Regions from separate parts of the Mesorhizobium sp. CNPSo 4689 genome, predicted to be linked through region 1. Evidence: riboswitches for the same ligand, from Rfam matches in the RefSeq annotation. Region 1 holds a riboswitch; each other region holds the start of a gene.
What was found. Region 1 has a riboswitch for cobalamin ahead of AC04SI_RS04435 (DUF1636 family protein). Riboswitches for the same ligand answer to the same signal wherever they lie in the genome.

Region 1 (3,305 bases):
CAGCCTCTGCACCAGCGCGCTCATATTCGCCGGCCCACCCTCGCGGAAATAGCCGAGCAAGGGGTCCAACTCCTCGCGCGGCAGTGTCGAGCCTTCGATCAGCCGCAGATCCTCGTCGTGGCTCTCGCCCGGCAACAGTGCCAGTTTGATGCCGCGTTCCCGCGCAATCGCGGCAAGCTGGTCGCAGCCATAGCGCCACCAGTCATAGCCGCCGAGGATGCGCACCAGGATCACCCTGGCATGTCGCGCCACGCTGTCGACCCAGAGGTCGACGGACATCGGATGGCGCAAATCGCGAAGTGCGGCGAGCCGCATCGACGGCAGTCGTGCCGCATCCGCCTTCCACGCCGCCGCCAGTCCGGAGAGATCGCTGTCGGTAAACGACAGCGCCACGATATCCGCCGGCGTCTGCCGCAGATCGACAGGCTCGGCGAGGTCGTCGAGCGAGGCGGATGTTGTGGTGAGGATGTGCATTGCGGTTCGGTTTTTTGCCTCAGCCGGCGAGAATACGCTCGATGGCCGGGCGGTTCAGCCCTTTCAGGCCGATGACGACGAGGCGCGAGCGGCGGTCGTCGTCGGCCGTCCAGGCACGGTCGTAATAGTGGTTGACGCGCGGGCCGACGGCCTGCAGCAAAAGCCGCATCGGCTTGCCGCCGACCTCGACGAAGCCTTTCACGCGCAATACGTTTTCCTCTTCGGCGGCGGTGGCGACACGCTTGGCCAGTTCGTCGGGGTTGGCGATCGAGGGAATGTCGACAATGAACGTGTCGAAGTCGTCATGCTCGTGGTCGAATGCGCCGTCATGATGGGATTTGCGGTTCTCGATGTCGTCTTCGACGGCAAGACCGAGGCCGAGCAGCACCGATGGGTCGACCTTGCCTTGCGACGTCGGCACGATCTTCACGGCGCGCGCGGAGTGTTCGTTGATGATCGCGTTGGCGCGGGCCGAGCCGGCGGCGTCCATCAAATCGCTCTTTGACAATATGATCAGGTCGGCGCAGGCGATCTGATCCTCGAACACCTCTTCGACCGGGTCGTCATGATCGAGCGTCTCATCCTGAGCGCGTTGCGCCTGCAGGGCGTCCATGTCGTTGGCGACGCGGCCTTCGGCCAGTGCCGGTCCATCGACAACGGCGATCACGCCATCGACCGTGACGCGACTTTTGACTGTCGGCCACTGGAAGGCCTGGACCAGCGGCTTGGGGAGAGCAAGGCCGGAGGTCTCGATCAGGATGTGGTCGACCTTCGGCGTCAGCGACAGGATCTGGTCCAGTGCAGGGACAAAATCGTCGGCGACGGTGCAGCAGATACAGCCATTGGCCAGCTCGACGATGTTTTCCTCCGGGCAGGTGTCGATGCCGCAGCCTTTCAAAATCTCGCCGTCGATGCCGATATCGCCGAACTCATTGACGATGATGGCCAGCCGCTTGCCGCCGGCGTTTTCCAGGAGATGGCGGATCAGCGTCGTCTTGCCGGCGCCGAGGAAGCCGGTGACGACGGTGCAGGGGACACGGGAGAGGTTGGTGGACGAATCTGGAGCGGTCATGGTCAGTCCTTCAGGATGTCGAGGGGAGGGATGCGGGCGACGAGGCCGCGCTTCAAGGAATCGGGGCGGCCGCGCCAGGGGATGAGGCCGTCGGTCGAGGTGGCGAAGAGCTTTGCGCCGGTGACGAGGTCGGCGCCGCTGGTCGTGGTCAAGTCGCCGAAGACGTAGCTCCAGCAGCCGTCGCGCAGGATCGCGGCGCTGAGGCGGCGCTTGCAATTGCCGAGGCACTCGACGGTGCGGATGCGGAGGTTTTCGCCCGAAGCGGCACGGCGCGCGTCTTGCGCCAGCAGTTCGCCGGCGCGGGGATGGGCGTCGGAGCCGGTTTCGTCGCGGCAGGAGGCGCAGACGATGATTGTGACGCCGGCCAGGGAATCGTCCCCGCCGGACGATATGTCCGCTGTCTCAGCCGGAAAACTGCTGTCGCGCTCCAAATCAGGCTCCTTGCCCGGAAAACCCGCCAGGCGATCGGATTCTTTATGTCACAGACGGCAGGTCTCCTGGCTCGCGGGTCATCGCCTCGGTGCCACCTTCCCGGGAACATCCCAGTGGTTTTCGGCTGAGGCTCGTCGCTTACAGTTGCGGGGACAGCCGCGGATTTGAGATCTTCAGATCCCGCACCGCATTCCCTCTTGGCTCCTCCCTTTGCCGAGAGGAGACCGTCTGCAGCGGATTTAGGCTTGTAGGGACAGTCGTGTCAACGCGCGTCTACGACACGGCAATGTCGGCCAGCGCCGGACCCAGGTCGCCCGCGGGCGTCACCTCGATGCGCTCCAGGCCGAGCCAGCCTTGCATCTGCTTCAATTCCTCGAAGAGTTCTGCAGCGGTTTCTGGCGGTGCGCAGGCTTCGGCATAGGCGGCGTGGACGCGCAGCACGCTTGCGGGGCGGTCGGCCTTGAGGTCGACGCGCGCCACGATCCGGTCGCCGAGCAGGAATGGCAGGACGTAATAGCCGTACTGTCGCTTTTCGGCCGGCGTGTAGATCTCGATGCGGTAGCGGAAATCGAACAGTCTTTCCGCCCGCGCCCGTTCGAAGACGACCGGGTCGAACGGCGCCAGCAAGGCGCGCGCCTCGATCCGGCGCGGCAGACGGGCGTCCTTGTGCATGTAAGCCGGCTTGTCCCAACCCTCGACACGCACCGGCAGCAGCTCGCCCGTTTCGACCAATTCCTCGAGGCGGCCCTTCATGTCGGCTGGCGAGAGGCGAAAGTAGTCGCGCAGGTCGCCGGCGGTGGCGACGCCATGGGCGCGGGCGGACATGCGCAGCAATTCGCGGTGCGCATCCTCGGCAGCCGGCACCGGCAGGTCGAGGATCGCCTGCGGCAGGACGCGTTCGGGCAGGTCATAGAACCGTTCGAAGCCGCGCCGCGACGCCGTGGTGATGCGGCCGGCCCAGAACAGCCATTCGAAGGCGTGTTTGGCGTGGCTCCAGCCCCACCAGCCGCCCGAACCTTTCTGGCCTTCGAGCGCCGATGCTGCGATCGGGCCGCGATCGACGACCTCGCGATAGACCTCCTCGATATAGCCGGCGTGTTCGCGACCCCATTTGGCGAGCCCCAGATACATCTCGTCACCTTGCTCGGCGCGCTGCATGCGCCAGCGCATCAGCGGGTATGTCTCGACCGGCAGGAAGGAAGCCTCATGCGCCCAATATTCGAACACCGTGCGCTTGCGCGTGACGGCGGCATTGTCGAGCAAGGTAAGCGGGTAGGAACCAAGGCGCGAATAGAGCGGCATATAGTGGGCGCGCACCACCGCGCTG
Region 2 (3,305 bases), on a different contig from region 1:
CAGGGATCTCAGGATCCGAGGCAGTAGGATGAAGGCTATGTCGGCACCTTTCGAGACCGGCAAGTGGCGGCGCACCTGACCAGATGACTCGTGGGCCGCTTGACTGGGCGTCAAGCTTGATGCCGCGCGTGCAGTGGGGGATTTTTTGAACAGTCTCCTCTGAGCGACTGCTGGGTTGCTGCTGTTTCAATCTCGTCCCGACAAAGCGCAGTCCTCCGAATCCCGGAAGCGGCGTCGCATCTCCGCGCCGCCCGAGGGGATCACCGTAGTGCCTTCACTGCCGCTTCGACATCTTTGTTTTCTACACACTTCAGGTCTGCATGATGGGTGACATGCAGCAACTCGGAACTGGCCCAGCCAGCTGTCGGGGGGGCGTCAGGAGGCATAGCGCCTCGAAAAGCGCTCCTCGACGCCCTGATATTGTCCTGCAGAGGCATCGACCGCCCTATCCATCGTCGCACCCGCTTCGGCCATGGGCAGCCCTATTCTGCCTCATCTGCTGCGCGCTTCACCCGGCGGACAGCAGACAGCGAAGCCTCCACGGCCGCGAAAATCTCGCGACGGCGGCTCGATTGCACGACCGGCCCGCCATTTTGGGGAGACGTCCAGTGCTGCTGCCTGGCGTCGACCTCGCCCTTCATCTATTGACCGCATGTTGCCTCGTCCTCTGAGCCGGCCAAGCCTCCCGACAGCCGGATAGATGATGACGATCCCCTCCCTGAGAATCTCTCGATTGAAAGCGTGACGATCTACGCCGTCTTATTTCCTCCGGCCTATCGCGTTCCGTCTGCGGTTCTGCCGAGCACGCGGCGAAACGCAGTCACTCTACCGTGCAACACTCAACGGAAATACGACAGGCGCACCAGAAATGGTGGGGTCTGTGTCAAAGATTTCTAGGCAAGCCCTCGAGAGCGAAACGGCATCTCTTGGTTTTGGCGTGAGCAAGCTTTGCCTTTTTGGCGCTCGCACGCTTCGAGGTTGGACCCCCGCAGCCGATCCCGTGTGTATGAGTGTAATGTGTGCAGAGCCGGATATTCCAAATGCGGGCAGAAACTGTCTGACCTGAGAAGAGACATAGGCACGTTGCCGATACGTCTTGCGTCTTGGCCTTTGGATTTCAGGAAGTCAGGGATGTGGGCCCCTCGATTCGGCGCTGAGGATAGCCATTGATGATCGCCCGCATGTAGGGATCGGATCGACGCCGCCGATTTGGCAGGCCGCGGTAGGCTCGAAGAGCAAGCCGGCCGGAGTTCTCCATGTCTACTGGGCATCGGGCGGTTCGATGTGTGGTCTGATTTACCAGTCGATCCGCGGGTTCGCAGTTACTCGCTCTTGTTGCGGCCTTTTGCGAAAACACCAACATTTCACATAATGACATAAACATTTCTTTATGCGACATTGACACACGGTTCCTGCTGTGGTTGTCTGCATGCCGTGGTTCTCCGTACGGCACTGCCGCATGGAGCTAAGAGGGAAGCCGGTGCGAGGCCGGCGCTGCCCCCGCAACTGTTAGCGGCGAGCCAACCCCACTCATGTCACTGAGGCGAACAGCCTCGGGAAGACGGGGAGAAGCTATGACCCCGCGAGCCAGGAGACCTGCCACGACGAACTATGTCCACGGGCGGGGTGTCTCGGTGGCCGCAGCAGCCCGGCGTTCGTGCCGGTCTACGAGGCGCCTTCTTGTCCCCCACGCCCCAACCATCGGGGTATGGCATGACTGTCTCTCAGCAAATTCCTGTGGCAACGCTCGGTGTGCCGCGGTTCGGTCGCCGGCGGGAACTGAAATTCGCGCTTGAAAGCTACTGGGCCGGAAAGTCTTCCGCTGCCGACCTTCTCACGACGGCGAAAGCGCTGCGTGCCGCCAACTGGGAAGAGCAGCGCGATCGCGGGGTGTCGAAAATTCCCTCGAACGACTTCTCGCTCTACGACCATGTTCTCGACACTGCAACTATGGTCGGCGCCGTGCCGCCCCGATACGCCTGGAGTGGCGGCGAGCTCCCGCTCGACATCTACTTCGCCATGGCGCGCGGAGACCAAGGTCACACGGGGAGCTGCGGGCACTCTGGTCACGAGCGTGGGGCTGGCCCTGCCCTGATCGCGATGGAAATGACCAAATGGTTCGACACAAACTATCACTACATCGTGCCGGAACTCGACGATGATCAGACGTTCGCCCTCTCGTCGACGAAACCGGTCGATTACTTCCTCGAGGCTAAAGCCCTCGGCATTCACACACGCCCAGTCATCCTCGGACCTGTCACCTTCCTCAAACTGGCGAAGTCACCTGCCGACGGTTTCAATCCCATCGCCTTGCTGCCGCGGCTTCTGCCCGTCTACGAGCAGCTCCTGCGGAGGTTGAAACTGTCGGGAGCCGATTGGGTGCAGATCGATGAGCCAGCCCTTGTGCTGGATCTAAACCCGAACGAACGAGCTGCGTTTGAATTCGCCCTCGGGCAGCTGTCGAAGGCCACTCCCGAGCTGAAGATCATGCTGGCTACCTATTTCGGGGCGCTGGGGGACAATCTCGAGACGGCGATTTCGCTGCCCGTGGCCGGCCTGCATCTCGATCTATCACGCGCTCCCGAGCAGTTGGAGACGGTGGGTCGGCTCGCGCCTAAGGATCTGGTGCTGTCGCTTGGCTTGATCGATGGCCGCAACGTCTGGCGCGCGAACCTGCCCTCCATTCTCGATCGAATCAAGCCGATTGTCGCCGGCTGGCCCTTGGACCGCGTCGAAATTGCACCTTCGTGCTCGATGCTGCATGTGCCCATGGACCTTCGCATGGAGACGGCACTTGATGCCACGATCAGGTCGTGGCTCGCCTTCGCGGCGCAGAAGACCGACGAACTGGTAGTGCTGGCGAGGGCGCTGTCCGAAGGCAGGGATGTAGTGGCAGACGAGTTGACAGCTTCTGCCGAGGCTGCGGCTGCTCGCGCAGCGTCCGCAAAGGTTCATGATCCGCTTGTTGAAGGTCGGATCGCCGGCATTGACGACAGCATGAAGCAACGAAAAAACCCTTTCCTCGTGCGTTCCACGGTCCAGGCCCGCACGCTAAGCCTGCCTCCGTTTCCAACGACGACCATAGGATCATTCCCGCAGACGCCTCGGGTGCGCAAGGCCCGTTCCGCCCACAGGAAGGGCGAGCTCAGCTATCTCGACTACGACAGCTTCCTGCAGAACGAGACCAAGATTGCCATTCGCTGGCAGGAGGAGATCGGGCTGGACGTGCTGGTGCACGGCGAGTTCGAACGAAACGACATGGTACAGCATTTCGGCGAGCAACTGTCCGGCTTCGCCTTTACCCA
Region 3 (3,305 bases), on a different contig from region 1:
CGGGGCGACACTGCGGCTGAGCGCGGACGCCGGCGACCTGCATATCTTCGACGCGGACGGCCACTCCTTCTCGCTCCACGCGCCGGAAGTGAAGGCGGCCTAACGTCAGGCCATTCGGCATCGCATAAAAACAAGAGCGGCGGGCCAGGCCCGCCGCTCTTGTTTGCTAGCAACTTCGGCGGTTAGCGATTGCCGAAGAGGTTGCGGTCGCTGCCCTGGGGCGCTGACTTTTGCACGTCGCCCGACGAATTCAGCAGCTTGTAGACCGGCGACTCGGTGTTGCGCACCGACGAGGTCTGCGTGGTGTCGATGTTGGCGGTCGTCTGCTTGTTGACGGCACTCGAACCAACACTGTCGTTATTGGCATAGGCGCTGCCAGCGGCGATCAGAAGCGCGGCGGCGGTAAGGACAATCTTCTTCATTTTGGGCACTCCTGGATTTCAGATCCCGGAGCGGCGGACTTGACCGCCGCTCTGCGTCTCGTCTTGGGATCGACTGTTTAGTTGTTGCCGAAAAGGTTGCGGTCGCTGCCCTGAACGACGGGCTGGTTGTCGGCATGGGCCGGCTTCTGGATCGAAGCGGTATGCGAGCTGTCGACTGCGGCGGCAGGCTGGTTCGCACCGTTGGAACCATAATTGTCGCTACCAGCGAAGGCGCTGCCGGAAATGGCCAGAAGGGCGGCGGCAGTGAGAACAATCTTTTTCATTTTTTATACTCCAGTATTTTCAGTTTTTTCGTCCGTCTAGCGGCGTGTCTTGGGAAGAAAATCGCGTCGTTCGGACAGCCCCGATGTGGGAAAGCCAGGTGGCGGTTTCCAATCACGAAGTTGTTTCGCTTGGACCATGACTCTGCATCTTGAAATTGTACCAGAGCCTACTACCACCAAGCTTTTTATCAACTTTATCAATTGGTTATCAAAAAGCCACCTATGCATCACCAACAGTGTCGGAGTGCCAGCGTTCACACCGTCCTGCACGCACCGTCAACAGAAACGAACCGTTCGGTTCGATTTCAGAATCCTCTAATAGTCACTTTTTGATACTATTAACCCTTTCGACGCCGGCTAACTCCCGATCGGCTGGCGATTCGTGACGGGCGCCAAGTGCGGCAAAAGCGGGAGATCGGCCTTCCCTAGGAGATGGGCTGCGGTATTCACATTCCGTGTCGCGCCCGCATGGATACGATGTCGCTTTCATGCCGCCACCGAACCGGCCGTCGTGATTAGATCATGGCATCTCAGGTGCCGCTTGGTGACGACGAAGCGGAGAATTGGGAAGCCGGTCAAAACCCGGCGCTGCCCCCGCAACGGTGGTGGAGTTCAAGTCGCAACGGGAGACCACTGGGCCACAAGCCTGGGAAGGTGTCGCGACCGTCCGCAAGGACACTCCAGAGCCCGGAAACCAGCCCGAGATTTCTAGACTCGACTGATCGCGGTGGGCGGTCAAGAGGTGGATGGTGCATGTCCGGCCTGGCGCCGGGTTGCCGCTAATCTTTCCTCCATCACCACCAGTTCAGTCCTTGAACACGAGGACAGGACATGGATGCGCGCAACGACATGCTGAGGCTGCTGCACAGCCGCAAGCAGGGCTACTCGCTGGAACAGCCCTTTTACACCGACGCCGATTTCTTCAAGCTCGACATGGAACTGATCTGGTATCGCGACTGGCTGTTCATAGGCCATGACTGCGAACTGCCGAAGCCCGGCAGCTTCATCACCGCCCAGATCGGCGACTATCCGGTCGTGCTGGTGCGCGACCAGCAAGGCAAGATCAACGCCTTCCACAATTCCTGTCGCCATCGCGGCAGCCGCGTCTGCAACACCGAGAAAGGCACCGCTGCCAAGCTCGTCTGCCCCTATCACCAGTGGACCTACGAACTCGACGGCCGGCTCCTGTTCGCCCGGCAGATGGCCGATGGTTTCGACAAGAGCCAGTTCAGCCTGAAGCCGGTCGCTTGCGAAAGCGTCGGCGGCTACATCTTCATCTGCCTGGCAAAAGAGCCCGCCGACTTCGCGCCGATGCGCGCCATGATCGAGCCCTATCTGCTGCCGCACCGACTGCGCGAGGCGAAGGTCGCCTTCGAATCGACCATCGTCGAAAAGGGCAACTGGAAGCTCGTCTGGGAAAACAACCGCGAGTGCTATCACTGCGCCGGCAACCACCCCGAACTCTGCAAGACCTTCCCGGAAGCGCCGACGGTGACCGGTGTGCAGGGCGCCGACAGCGACCCCGAAATGCTGGCGCACTGGGCGAAATGCGAGGCGGCGGGCCTCCCTAGCAAGTTCCGCATCGACCCGGCCGGACAATATCGCGCCACCCGCGCGCCGCTGCTGCGCGATGCCGTCAGCTATACGATGAACGGCAAGCGGGCAGTGACGAAGAACCTGTCCGACACAGTCTCGGCCGACCGGATCGGCACCTTGATGCACTATCACTACCCGACGACATGGAACCACATTCTCATCGACCACGCGGTGACCTTCCGCGTGCTGCCGATCAGCGCCACGGAGACCGCGGTGACGACGAAGTGGCTGGTCCACAAGGATGCGGTCGAAGGCGTCGACTACAACCTCGAAGAACTCACGCATGTCTGGACCGAAACCAACGATCAGGACCGCCGCATTGTCGAGGAAAATGCCTTCGGCATCCTGTCGCCGGCTTATGAGCCCGGCCCCTATTCGGAACTGCATGAGGGCGGCGTCATCCAGTTCGTCGAATGGTACGCGGCCTTCATCGGCCCGCGCCTTGCCGAAGGCGGCCGGCCGGCGCTGCGCAGCGTCGCCTGAGGGGTGGGGGATGAACGCGATGACCGACCTCGGGCTTTACCGCCACCTCGACGAGATGGCGCCCTGGAACGACAGGCTGCAGGTGTTGGAGGTGATCGGCGTCGCCGACGAGGCGCCCGACGTCAAGACCTTCACCTTCCGCTCCGACAACCAGACCTGGTTCCGCTACAAGCCGGGCCAGTTCGTGACGCTGGAACTGCCAACCGCCGGCGGCCCGCTGATGCGCACCTACACGCTGTCGTCGTCGCCGTCGCGGCCGTTTTCGATCGCGGTGACGGTGAAGGCGCAGGCCGGCAGCCTCGGCACGCGCTGGATGTTCGATCATCTGAAGCCAGGCACCCACGTCAAGGCCTATGGACCGGTGGGCGACTTTTCGCTGCACAGCCATCCGGCGGCGAAATACCTGTTCATCTCGGCCGGCTCCGGCGTCACGCCGATGATGTCGATGCTGCGCTGGCTGAACGACTGCGCGCCATGGACCGATGTCGGCTTCGTCAACTGCGCCCGGCGGCCGGAAGAG
Region 4 (3,305 bases), on a different contig from region 1:
GCCCGGCGCCGGCAATCAGCACTTGAGTCTGCGAGGCACTCATCTGGTTACTCCTTCGGTGAGGCGAACCTTTTCGTGTTCGCGAAGCCGGTTGACGCCGGCGGTGACGACAATGTCGCCCTCGGCAAGGCCGTCGCTGACGACGACGCGGTCAGTCTCGTAGCGGGCAATGGCGACCGGCTTGAGTTCCACAGTCGAGGACGCGGCCACCACCCAGACGGCGGGCTTGCCGTCCTTGTCGAACAGCGCGCTTCCCGGCAGGACCACGACGGGGGCGCTCATCGTGTTGACGCGGCCGGCGACGCTGCTGCCGAAGCGCATTTCGTCGGGGGTGTCGCGCAGCGAGACCTTGACCTGGAAGGTGCGGGTCGCGACGTCGGCCACCGGTGCGACCTCGCGGATGGCGCCGATTGTCGCGATCGCCGGATTGCTCAGCAGCGAGACCTTGATTTCAAGGGGACGCCTTGCATTTCCGCCGGTCGAGAAGGCTGCCTCGGCGATGGAGAAGACGGCGTCGCGGGCCGCTGGATCGGCGACCCGCGCCACCATCTGCCCGGCGTTGACGACTTGGCCCGCTTCGGCGCCGGTCGCGGTCACCATGCCATCGAAATCGGCATGCAACTCGGTATAGGCGAGCTGGTCCCTGGCCATCTCGAAGCCGATCCTTGCCGATTCAAGCTTGGCCTCGGCCGATCGCAGGCTCTTCAGCGTTGCATCGTGATTGGCCCTTGTTGCAAAGCCCTTGGCGAGAAGTGCCCCGATGCGGGCCTCGGCGGCACTGGCTTCGACCAGAACGGCCTCGGCGGCGGCGACGTCGGCCTTGGCGCTGGCGAGGCGGTTGCGATAGTCCTGGTCTTCGATGCGGGCGAGGACATCGCCCTTCTTCACCATCTGGCCGACCTCTGCTGAGCGCTGCACGAGCTTGCCGGACAGCCGGAAGCCAAGATCGCTTTCGCGCTGCGGCCGGATCTCGCCGATGGCGATGCGCTCGTCGGCCTGCGGGGCAGGCTTCACCGCCATGGCCCGGACAAGCTTGGCTTCGGGCACGTGCGGTTCGACCGCCGCGGCCTCGCCCTTTGCGCCATACCAGACGACTGCGGCGGCGCAGGCAAGTGCTGCCAAGGATGCGGCGACGAGACGATGCTTTCCGCGCCTGTTGTGCAAGAGTGTCATGTTGTCTCCTTACCCGATGTTGCGGCCTGCGCCGGGCAAGGGCGCGTTAGCCGAAGATCCCATTGGCCGGAGAAGAACCGGGGCGATCATTAAGTTTGATCCCAGGGACCGGCGCCCGTCTTGACCAGCACGATCCTATTCGCCTTTTCGGGCCCTGAAATCCCGATCGGGTTCTGAAAGTTTTCCGATGTTTTGGCGCCAGCCCCCCAAGACGCCGGGCCTGTCGATATGCCTGGACATCGAGGGAAAGAGGAAACGTCGGCCGCTGGTGTTGACAGCATATGGCAGCGCTTGTTACGTAATGTTATTACATATGCAGCCTACCGAAGGCGAACCGATGCCTGCAATCAAAAAACCATTGCGGCGCGATCAGGGGAAACCTACGGTAGAAAAATGATGGTCCCCGAGCCGAAAGGCGAGGGGTGAAAAGGGAACACGGTGAGACCCGCTTTCGGGTCGAGGCCGTGGCTGCCCCCGCAACTGTAAGCGGCGAGCAACATCCGCAAATGCCACTGGCCGGCAAGGCTGGGAAGGCAGGATGAAGCCGAGACCCGCGAGCCAGGAGACCTGCCATCAGCACGAGTTGACCGGACGGGGTGTGCCGGGAGGAGACGTAGCCATCGGTCTGTCGTCCGATCGGCCCAGCTTCCTTCCGTCGCCAGTTTTGGAAAGTGACGGAAATTTGGAAGCCTCCATCCATCGCATCATCGTGTGCCCGCTTTGCCGCGATTCAACCGGGCTGGCTCGCATCCCCGCTTCGAGGCCGGGGCTGAGCCGATGATGCTGCTCGAAGCCCGCGACGTGAGCGCGACGGCGAATGGCCGCCGCCTGGTGAATGGGGTAAGCCTGTCGGTTGCGTCAGGCGATCGCCTGGCCATCATCGGTCCCAACGGCGCCGGCAAGACCACGCTTTTGCGCATGCTGTGCGGCGCGCTGCAGCCAAGCACCGGCGAGATGCGTCTGTCGGGGCGCCGTCTCGACCGGATCACGCCGGCCGAGCGGGCGCTCAACATGGCGGCCGTCGGCCAGACCGACCAGCCAGATCCGCGGCTCGCCTTGATCGACTATGTCGAGCTTGGCCGCGTCCCGCATGCCGGCATGAGGCGCCTGCGCGAAGATCGCGACATCGTCGTCGACGCGCTGCGCCGGACGGGGCTGCTGCCGCTGCTCGGCCGCAGCATCGGCTCGCTCTCCGGCGGCGAGCGTCAGCGCGCGCAACTGGCTAGAGCCTTCGCCCAGGAGCCAAAGATACTGTTCCTCGACGAGCCGACCAACCATCTGGATCCGCGCGCCCGCGGCGAGCTGCTCGAACTGGTCGCCGGCTTCGGCATGTGCGTGGTCGCGGTGCTGCACGATCTCGCGCTGGTGGCGCCCTTCGCCACCCGGGTCGCGGTGATGAACGACGCCCGGCTGCATGCGCTGGCGCCGCCGCGCGAGGCGCTGACCCAGCAGCTCATCCGCGACGTGTTCGGCATAGATGTCTTCCGCCTGCGCCATCCGACCGAAGACCGCGAACTCACCGTCTTCGACGTTCCCAACCGCGCCGCCTCGCCATCCTGAACGGACATTTCCTCAACCAAGGAGCCACCTCGTGAAACGCCTCGCCCTCTCTCTTGCCTTTTCGCTCGTCGCTTCGGTGGCCTTTGCCTTCCCGGTCACCGTCGACAGCTGCGGCAAGAAGCTCTCCTTCGATGGGCCGCCGAAGCGCGCCGTCATCCATGATCTCAACATGGCCGAGATGGCCTTCGCGCTGAAGCTGCAGCCATCGATCGTCGGCCTGACCGGCATCACCGGCTGGTACAAGGTCGGTCCCGAATTCAAGCAAGGCTCGATCCCCGAACTGGCGCCAAAGTATCCGACGCTGGAGAACCTCGTTGCCGTCGAGCCCGATTTCTTTTTCGCCGGCTGGTACTACGGCATGAAGCCGGGCGGCGAGGTGACGCCCGACACGCTCGCCCCGCACGGCATCAAGACGCTGGTGCTGACCGAAAGCTGCGTCCATCTCGACAAGGACCGTCCCGCCGCCTCGATGGACCTGCTCTACGGCGACGTCGAAAAGCTGGGCAAGATCTTCGGTAAGGAGGCTGAGGCCGACAAGCTTGTTTCGGGCTGGAAGGCGCAACTGGCAGCGA

Region 2: linked by a shared signal. The riboswitch ahead of metE (5-methyltetrahydropteroyltriglutamate--homocysteine S-methyltransferase) and the one ahead of AC04SI_RS04435 (DUF1636 family protein) in region 1 are both predicted to bind cobalamin.
Region 3: linked by a shared signal. The riboswitch ahead of AC04SI_RS00680 (aromatic ring-hydroxylating oxygenase subunit alpha) and the one ahead of AC04SI_RS04435 (DUF1636 family protein) in region 1 are both predicted to bind cobalamin.
Region 4: linked by a shared signal. The riboswitch ahead of AC04SI_RS20960 (ABC transporter ATP-binding protein) and the one ahead of AC04SI_RS04435 (DUF1636 family protein) in region 1 are both predicted to bind cobalamin.

The regions. Positions count from the first base shown of each region.
Region 1 covers NZ_JBWLUZ010000002.1:340,554-343,858, forward strand. Annotated here, with positions in the region: gene AC04SI_RS04425 (cobaltochelatase subunit CobN) at 1-474, opposite strand, end outside; gene cobW (cobalamin biosynthesis protein CobW) at 494-1,546, opposite strand; gene AC04SI_RS04435 (DUF1636 family protein) at 1,549-1,977, opposite strand; cobalamin riboswitch at 2,017-2,222, opposite strand; gene AC04SI_RS04440 (winged helix-turn-helix domain-containing protein) at 2,252-3,305, opposite strand, start outside.
Region 2 covers NZ_JBWLUZ010000023.1:35,688-38,992, forward strand. Annotated here, with positions in the region: cobalamin riboswitch at 1,419-1,618, shown strand; partial or broken gene metE (5-methyltetrahydropteroyltriglutamate--homocysteine S-methyltransferase) at 1,738-3,305, shown strand, end outside.
Region 3 covers NZ_JBWLUZ010000001.1:139,375-142,679, forward strand. Annotated here, with positions in the region: gene AC04SI_RS00665 (ABC transporter ATP-binding protein) at 1-103, shown strand, start outside; gene AC04SI_RS00670 (DUF680 domain-containing protein) at 183-422, opposite strand; gene AC04SI_RS00675 (DUF680 domain-containing protein) at 500-706, opposite strand; cobalamin riboswitch at 1,222-1,423, shown strand; gene AC04SI_RS00680 (aromatic ring-hydroxylating oxygenase subunit alpha) at 1,538-2,785, shown strand; gene AC04SI_RS00685 (FAD-binding oxidoreductase) at 2,805-3,305, shown strand, end outside.
Region 4 covers NZ_JBWLUZ010000017.1:92,645-95,949, reverse strand. Annotated here, with positions in the region: gene AC04SI_RS20970 (FAD-dependent monooxygenase) at 1-43, opposite strand, end outside; gene AC04SI_RS20965 (efflux RND transporter periplasmic adaptor subunit) at 40-1,173, opposite strand; cobalamin riboswitch at 1,554-1,762, shown strand; gene AC04SI_RS20960 (ABC transporter ATP-binding protein) at 1,951-2,733, shown strand; gene AC04SI_RS20955 (ABC transporter substrate-binding protein) at 2,765-3,305, shown strand, end outside.